One region of the Liquorilactobacillus satsumensis genome, then DNA from elsewhere that is predicted to be linked to it. Evidence: a T-box and tRNA genes for the amino acid it is inferred to sense, from the RefSeq annotation. Region 1 holds a T-box; the other holds one or more tRNA genes.

Region 1 (3,426 bases):
TGATGGTGGTAATCCGATCACGTAATTCGTCATCTTCGTCAACGATTAAGCGCCATACACGATGAATAAACTTGTTTGCTCCATTTAGTCCATCTTCGCTCCAAGCAATTGATGCATCCAAAGGTCCCATAAACATCTCATACAGTCTTAATGTGTCTGCACCATACTGCTTAACAATGTCATCTGGATTAACAACATTGCCTTTTGATTTCGACATTTTTTCATGATTGTCGCCCAAAATCATTCCTTGATTGACCAATTTTTGGAAGGGTTCTTTCGTTGGAACAACACCAAGATCATAAAGAAATTTATGCCAGAAACGTGCATACAAAAGGTGCAACACTGCATGTTCTGCTCCGCCCACATACAAATCAACCGGCATCCAAGCTTTTAACTTATCCAAAGCAGCCAGCTTACCCTGATTATGCGGATCTACATAGCGCAAGAAATACCAGGAACTGCCTGCCCACTGTGGCATTGTGTTAGTCTCACGTTTGCCCTTTCTACCATTTTGATCAACCACATTAACCCAATCATCTAAGTTGGCTAACGGACTTTCACCGGTCCCGGATGGTTTGATATCTGTTGCTTTAGGCAAACGTAACGGCAACTGATCTTCAGGGACAAGTGTGGTTTCACCATCTTCCCAATGAATTACTGGAATTGGTTCACCCCAGTACCGCTGACGCGAAAACAACCAATCACGCAAGCGATAATTAACCTTTTCTTCTCCGGCTTGTCGCTCTTTGAGCCAGTCAATGATTCGTGCAATTGCATCTTCTTTATTCAAACCATCCAAAAAACCAGAATTGATATGCACACCATCACCTGTATAAGCAGCTTTTTGAATGTCTCCGCCTTCAATAACTGGAATAATTTTCAGCCCAAATTTCTTAGCAAAATCATAATCACGTTCATCATGCGCAGGGACAACCATGACTGCCCCCGTCCCATATGTTGCCAGCACATAATCAGCAATCCAAACTGGAACTTTTTCGCCATTTACAGGATTGATAACGTAACTTCCGGTAAAGACTCCTGTTTTATCTTTGGCTAAGTCAGTCCGTTCCAAATCTGATTTGTGTGACACTTTTTTAACATAAGCTTCAACGGCCTCTTTTTCCTCAGGGGTCGTCAACTCTTTAACAATCTCAAGTTCAGGAGCTAACACAAACGCAGTTGCCCCAAAAATAGTGTCGGGTCTAGTAGAAAAGACTTCAATCTCACGCTTTTCATTGCCTGCCACTTTAAATCTGATGCTGGCTCCAACTGAGCGTCCGATCCAGTTACGCTGTTGCTCTTTAATGTTTTCAGGCCAGTCAATATCATCAAGATCCTTCAACAAGCGATCAGCATATGCAGTAATTCGTAAAACCCATTGTCTCATAGGCTTTCGAATCACTGGGAACCCTCCCCGTTCAGTTTTCCCATCAATTACCTCTTCGTTAGCCACGACCGTTCCAAGGTCAGGGCTCCAATTCACTGGAACCTCGGCTTCGTACGCCAATCCTTTTTCATAAAGCTTTTCAAAAATCCACTGTGTCCATTTATAATAAGAAGGATCTGTAGTATTGATTTCACGATCCCAATCATATGACAACCCCAAAGATTTAATTTGGCGTCTGAAATTATTAATGTTTTGCTTGGTGAATTCTCGCGGAGAATGCCCTGTATTTAGTGCATATTGTTCAGCTGGCAAGCCAAAAGCATCCCACCCCATTGGATGCAGCACATTGAAGCCCTGCATTCTTTTCATACGTGCAATAATATCAGTCGCCGTATATCCTTCAGGGTGTCCAACATGGAGTCCTTGCCCTGATGGATAAGGAAACATATCCAGCGCATAATAATTAGACTTTTTTGGATCTTCTGTTGTTTTGAAAGTCTTATGCGTTTCCCAATAATGCTGCCACTTTTTTTCAATACTACTATGATCGTATCCCATCTTTTACCTTCAGTCTCCTCTCAAAATAAAAAAAGTCCTATATCGAGCCTGTTTTTTAAAAAGCTCCATATAGGACGAAAATACTCGCGGTACCACCTATTTTCCGGTACAAAAATACCGGCTCTCGATCTTGCTAACGGAAGGTTCCGTTCCTGTCTACTTAACGTTCAACAAAAAAACTCCGAGGTGAGTTCAAAAAAATAGCTACATGCGTTAACACCAACCACGCACTCTCTTGAGTAGTAATTTTCTTTACTTTTCCTCATCAACATTACATTATTATTGAAGATATACTAGCAAAAAAGGGTAAAAAAAGCAAGTCGCTAAAGACTTTTCTTATCCTAATTCAGCCTTTAATGCTGCAATTTTATCAGTTTTCTCCCATGGGAGATCTAAGTCTGTTCTTCCAAAATGCCCATAAGCTGCAGTTTGCTTATAGATTGGACGTTTTAAATCAAGCATCCGGATAATTCCAGCAGGGCGCAAGTCAAAAACTTTACGGATTGCCTTTACTAAGGCCTCATCGTTGACTGTTGAAGTCCCAAATGTGTTGACTGAAACAGAAACAGGTTGCGCAACCCCGATCGCATAAGCTAACTCGACTTCAATTTTTGAAGCGATCTTTGCAGCAACAATATTTTTGGCAATATAACGTGCAGCATAACTGGCAGAACGATCAACTTTAGTAGCATCCTTACCTGAAAATGCGCCACCACCATGATGAGCGTAACCACCGTATGTATCAACGATAATTTTGCGTCCCGTTAGTCCAGCATCTCCTTGAGGTCCGCCTATTACAAACCTTCCAGTTGGATTTACAAAATATTTTGTTTTATCATCCAAAAGCTGTGCGGGTATCACTGCTTTAATGACTTTTGCAATAACGTCTTGCCGAATTGTTTCAAGACTTGTGCCTTCATCGTGCTGCGTAGAAACAACTACGGTATCGATTCGAGCTGGTTTATCTTGCTCATCATACTCTACCGTAACTTGTGCTTTTGCGTCAGGTCCGAGATAGCTCAGAGTTTGATTCTTGCGCAATTCCGCAATTTTTCGCATCAATCTATGACTTAAAGCAATCGGTAGCGGCATCAGTTCAGGAGTTTCGTCAATCGCATAACCAAACATCATTCCCTGATCTCCAGCACCAATTTGATCTAATGCATCACCTTCACCTTGGCGCGTCTCTAGTGACTGATCAACGCCTTGGGCAATATCTGGTGATTGACCGTCAATTGCAGTTAATACAGCGCAATTATCACCATCAAAACCGTATTTGCCATCTGTATAGCCAATTCCCTTAATCGTCTCTCTGACGACTTTTTGAATATCAATATATGCCTTAGTTGAAATTTCACCAACAACTACGACTAGACCTGTGGTTACGGTAGTCTCGCATGCAACACGAGAGTCTGGATCCTCCTTTAGTAAAGCATCTAAGATTGCATCACTGATTTGATCAGCAATTTTATCTGGATGTC
Region 2 (3,426 bases), 1.4 Mb from region 1:
AAAACGGCAAAAACAAGTGATTGAAGCCATTGTTAATAAATTATTGTCGGTTACTTCCCTTTCAAATTACCAAAAGATTCTGAACACTGTTCAAAGTAATATGCAAACCGATTTAACATATGATGACATGATCACAATTGAAACAAATTATAAAGCCGCAGCGGGCTCCATTAAATCGTATGTCCTTAAAGGGGAAGATGCAACAATCGATGGTCTCTCCTACCAAGTGGCGTCGGCTACGGAAAAGAAAAAGGTTTCTGATCGCATTCGTAAAGAATTGGGGCTCAGCGCTTCCACAGAAACTTTTGTGGGTCAAATCGGCGGATCTTCTACTACCACGAACTCAAGCACTACAACTGGAAGCAGTTATGGTACCTATTCGAATGGCTCTACTTCAAATTATGGAACTGGAACCAATGGTACTGGTACTAGTGGCTCCACCTATTCACCCGGTGGTGGCGGATATTCAAATAACGGCTACTAAAATTTAATAACAACACTAACATTCGCTTTTGCTTGAGAAGTATTAAAAAAGAGGGACTGTGACAAAAGTTAACTTTTGTCACAGCCCCTCTTTTATTCTGGATAAACGTGTTCCATAAGTCAAAATTCTCCGTCTAACTTCAAATTACTCATCGCAAAGTACTCGCTATGTTCGTAATTTCGAGTTAGCACTCAAATTTTTCGACTTATGTCACACTCTCCTTTTTATTGCAGCTAAACATATTTCAAAAATTAAAATTTCATTTAATTTATAATTTCTCAGATTAATGCTGAAAAACATGCGTTGCATCCATTCTGGTGGCTTCTTTAATGATTGCCAACATGGGACAAATCCAATAAGATGCTCCCGTAACTTAAACCTGCACCAAAACCTGAGAGCAGACTTAAGCCTTTGTGTCCGCGGCCATCCTTAAGCGCAAGATCCAAACCGATGGGAATCCCGGCAGAAGAAGTGTTTCCATAATAAACAACATTCTGAGCAAAAAGATGCAGGGGTAAAGCAAGTTTGTGTGCAATTCCCTCGATCAGCCTCAAATTTGCTTGATGTGTAACGACCAACCCTAACTCTTCAAGGCTGACGTTATTAATATGCAAAAAATGCTGAATGTAGCGTGGAACCTCTGTAATCACAAAATCAAAGACAGCATGTCCATCTTGATAGAAAGCATCCAAGCTAGGATAATTTTGCGCTGAAACTTGTGTTACATGCGGAATTCGGCCACTATGAATTACTTCAGGTGCAGGCTTAGTTGCCAATTCCTGTGCCACAAAAGCTTCTTGTGCAGGGTCATCCACTGCGCTTAGCAACACCCCGCCTGCCCCATCACCGAAAAATACGGTGGAAGTTCTATCTTGGAAATCCATCATTTTTGAATTAACTTCTCCAGCAATCACAAGTGCATTCTTATATATTCCTTGGCGCATAAATTTTTCTGCAGTATTGAGTGCAAACACGAAACCGGCGCAAGCTGCATTCACATCAAAAGCAACTGCAGCATCAGCTCCAATCTTTTGCTGTACTAAAATTGCCGTTGCAGGTGTTAATGCATCCGGTGTAATTGTCGCAACGATAATCAGGTCAATTGCCGTTGCAGGAAGTTGAGCTTCTTTTAACAACTTAACCGCCGTTTTAGCACACAAATCAGAAGTATTTTCATCAAGTGCATAATGTCGTGTCTTAATGCCCGTATGCTGTTGAATCCACGTATCTGATGTCTCCATAATCTTACTGAGTTCATCATTTGTAACGATTCGCTGTGGCACATAATGAGCAGTTGCAGCAATTTTAACAGCTTTAACCATCTTTTTCTGCATCTTCCTTTCAGGCACTCAAATTTTAATACTAAGGTGTAGCAAAAGGGACCCAAGTCTTCCTGGGTCCCTCTTTTAAAATGCGGGTAAATGGATTCGAACCATCACGGGCTATAACGCCCACCAGATCCTTAGTCTGACGCGTCTGCCAATTCCGCCATACCCGCAACAACAAAAATAATTATATCAAATCTAAGCATCAGAGGCAAGCTTTTTTACATTTCTTTTTGCACAAATTTCTAAAACACCATGACAATTTCCGCAAACATACCGCCGTCTATTAATCTTTCTTTGTCTAAAATACAACTGACCACAATTACGACAACGATATTTATACTTCCAAACTGGTGCAGCTGTTCTGGGCGCATATCTCAACCCACCAACTTGCAACAACAGTTCCTTAAACGCATGGTCTCGATGCCGATAACCTAGATGTTGCAAATGTAGATGATAATGGCAAAGTTCGTGCTTGATAATTCCAATCAAAACACCGTTTCCCAAAACAGCCATTCTAGGATTGATTTCAATATCATGCTGTTCTAGGAGATATCTTCCTCCAGTAGTTCGCAACCGCTTATTAAAGGTTGCTTTATGTTTAAACTCCAGTTGAAAAAAATGCCGCGAAATCTGAGTTACAAGCGTCTGCAGTTGGTCATCCTTCATATGATAGCCTCCTTTTCATTTAATTGCGCTCGCTTTCAATATTAAAAAAAACAACATCTGACAAGGAAGGTAACCTGTTTCAGAAGTAAAACTGTTCGTCTAAAAAAGCCCTCCACTCCTGAATATGCTAGCGGGTTTTACCAGCTAATGCAAGGTTCAGAAGCTCTGGGCTTAAAAATCTGTGACTTTAAACAAAAACTGCTATTTCCAAAACTCGTCATAAACCGTAATTGGCAAATGACGTTTGTGCTGCGTTTTAAAATACCAAGTCTCTATTTTCTTCGCCGCATCTTCAGGGACTGGGCGCCCTTCTAAGTAGTTATCAATATCAGCATAAGTTACACCTAACGCAACTTCATCTGGTAAAGCCGGACGACCATCTTCCAAGTCAGCAGTTGGTTCCTTCTCATACAAATGTTTAGGCGCATCCAGCAATTCCAGCATTTTTCTACCCTGCCGCTTATCTAGACGCCATAAAGGAGTCACATCGGCTCCTCCATCACCATACTTCGTGTAAAAACCAGTGACCGCCTCAGCAGCGTGATCTGTGCCCACAACTGCTCCATGGCTGGCCGCTGCAACACCGTACTGTGCAATCATTCGTTGACGAGCCTTAATGTTTCCCTTATTAAAATCACTAACAAGCACACCATTTTCTTCAATACTTGCAACTGTTGCGTCCGTTGCAGGTTTGATATTTACTCTTACAGTCTTATCGGCTTGCATAAATGCAATTGCGTCCATTGCATCCTGTTCATCCGCTTGATTGCCATATGGAAGACGGACAGCAATAAATTCATAATCTTGCTTTCCGGTTTCTTGACGCAATTCTTCCACTGCCTTTTCACAAAGCTTCCCAGCTAAGGTTGAATCCTGTCCACCAGAAATACCTAGAATAAGTGAGCGTAAAAAAGAATGCTTTTGCAAATAATTTTTGAGAAACTCAAC

The links. The T-box of region 1 lies ahead of leuS (leucine--tRNA ligase). A T-box ahead of a tRNA ligase gene usually reads a tRNA of that ligase, here a tRNA-Leu.
Region 2: it encodes a tRNA-Leu, which carries the amino acid that the T-box ahead of leuS (leucine--tRNA ligase) is inferred to sense. The anticodon was not compared.

Annotation. Positions count from the first base shown of each region.
Region 1 covers NZ_OZ061606.1:2,156,224-2,159,649, reverse strand. Annotated here, with positions in the region: gene leuS (leucine--tRNA ligase) at 1-1,945, opposite strand, end outside; T-box leader at 2,013-2,223, opposite strand; gene metK (methionine adenosyltransferase) at 2,282-3,426, opposite strand, start outside.
Region 2 covers NZ_OZ061606.1:715,125-718,550, forward strand. Annotated here, with positions in the region: gene AB3Y88_RS03365 (LCP family protein) at 1-484, shown strand, start outside; gene AB3Y88_RS03370 (beta-ketoacyl-ACP synthase III) at 811-1,806, opposite strand; tRNA gene AB3Y88_RS03375 (tRNA-Leu) at 1,897-1,982, opposite strand; gene AB3Y88_RS03380 (SprT family protein) at 2,008-2,478, opposite strand; gene nadE (ammonia-dependent NAD(+) synthetase) at 2,680-3,426, opposite strand, start outside.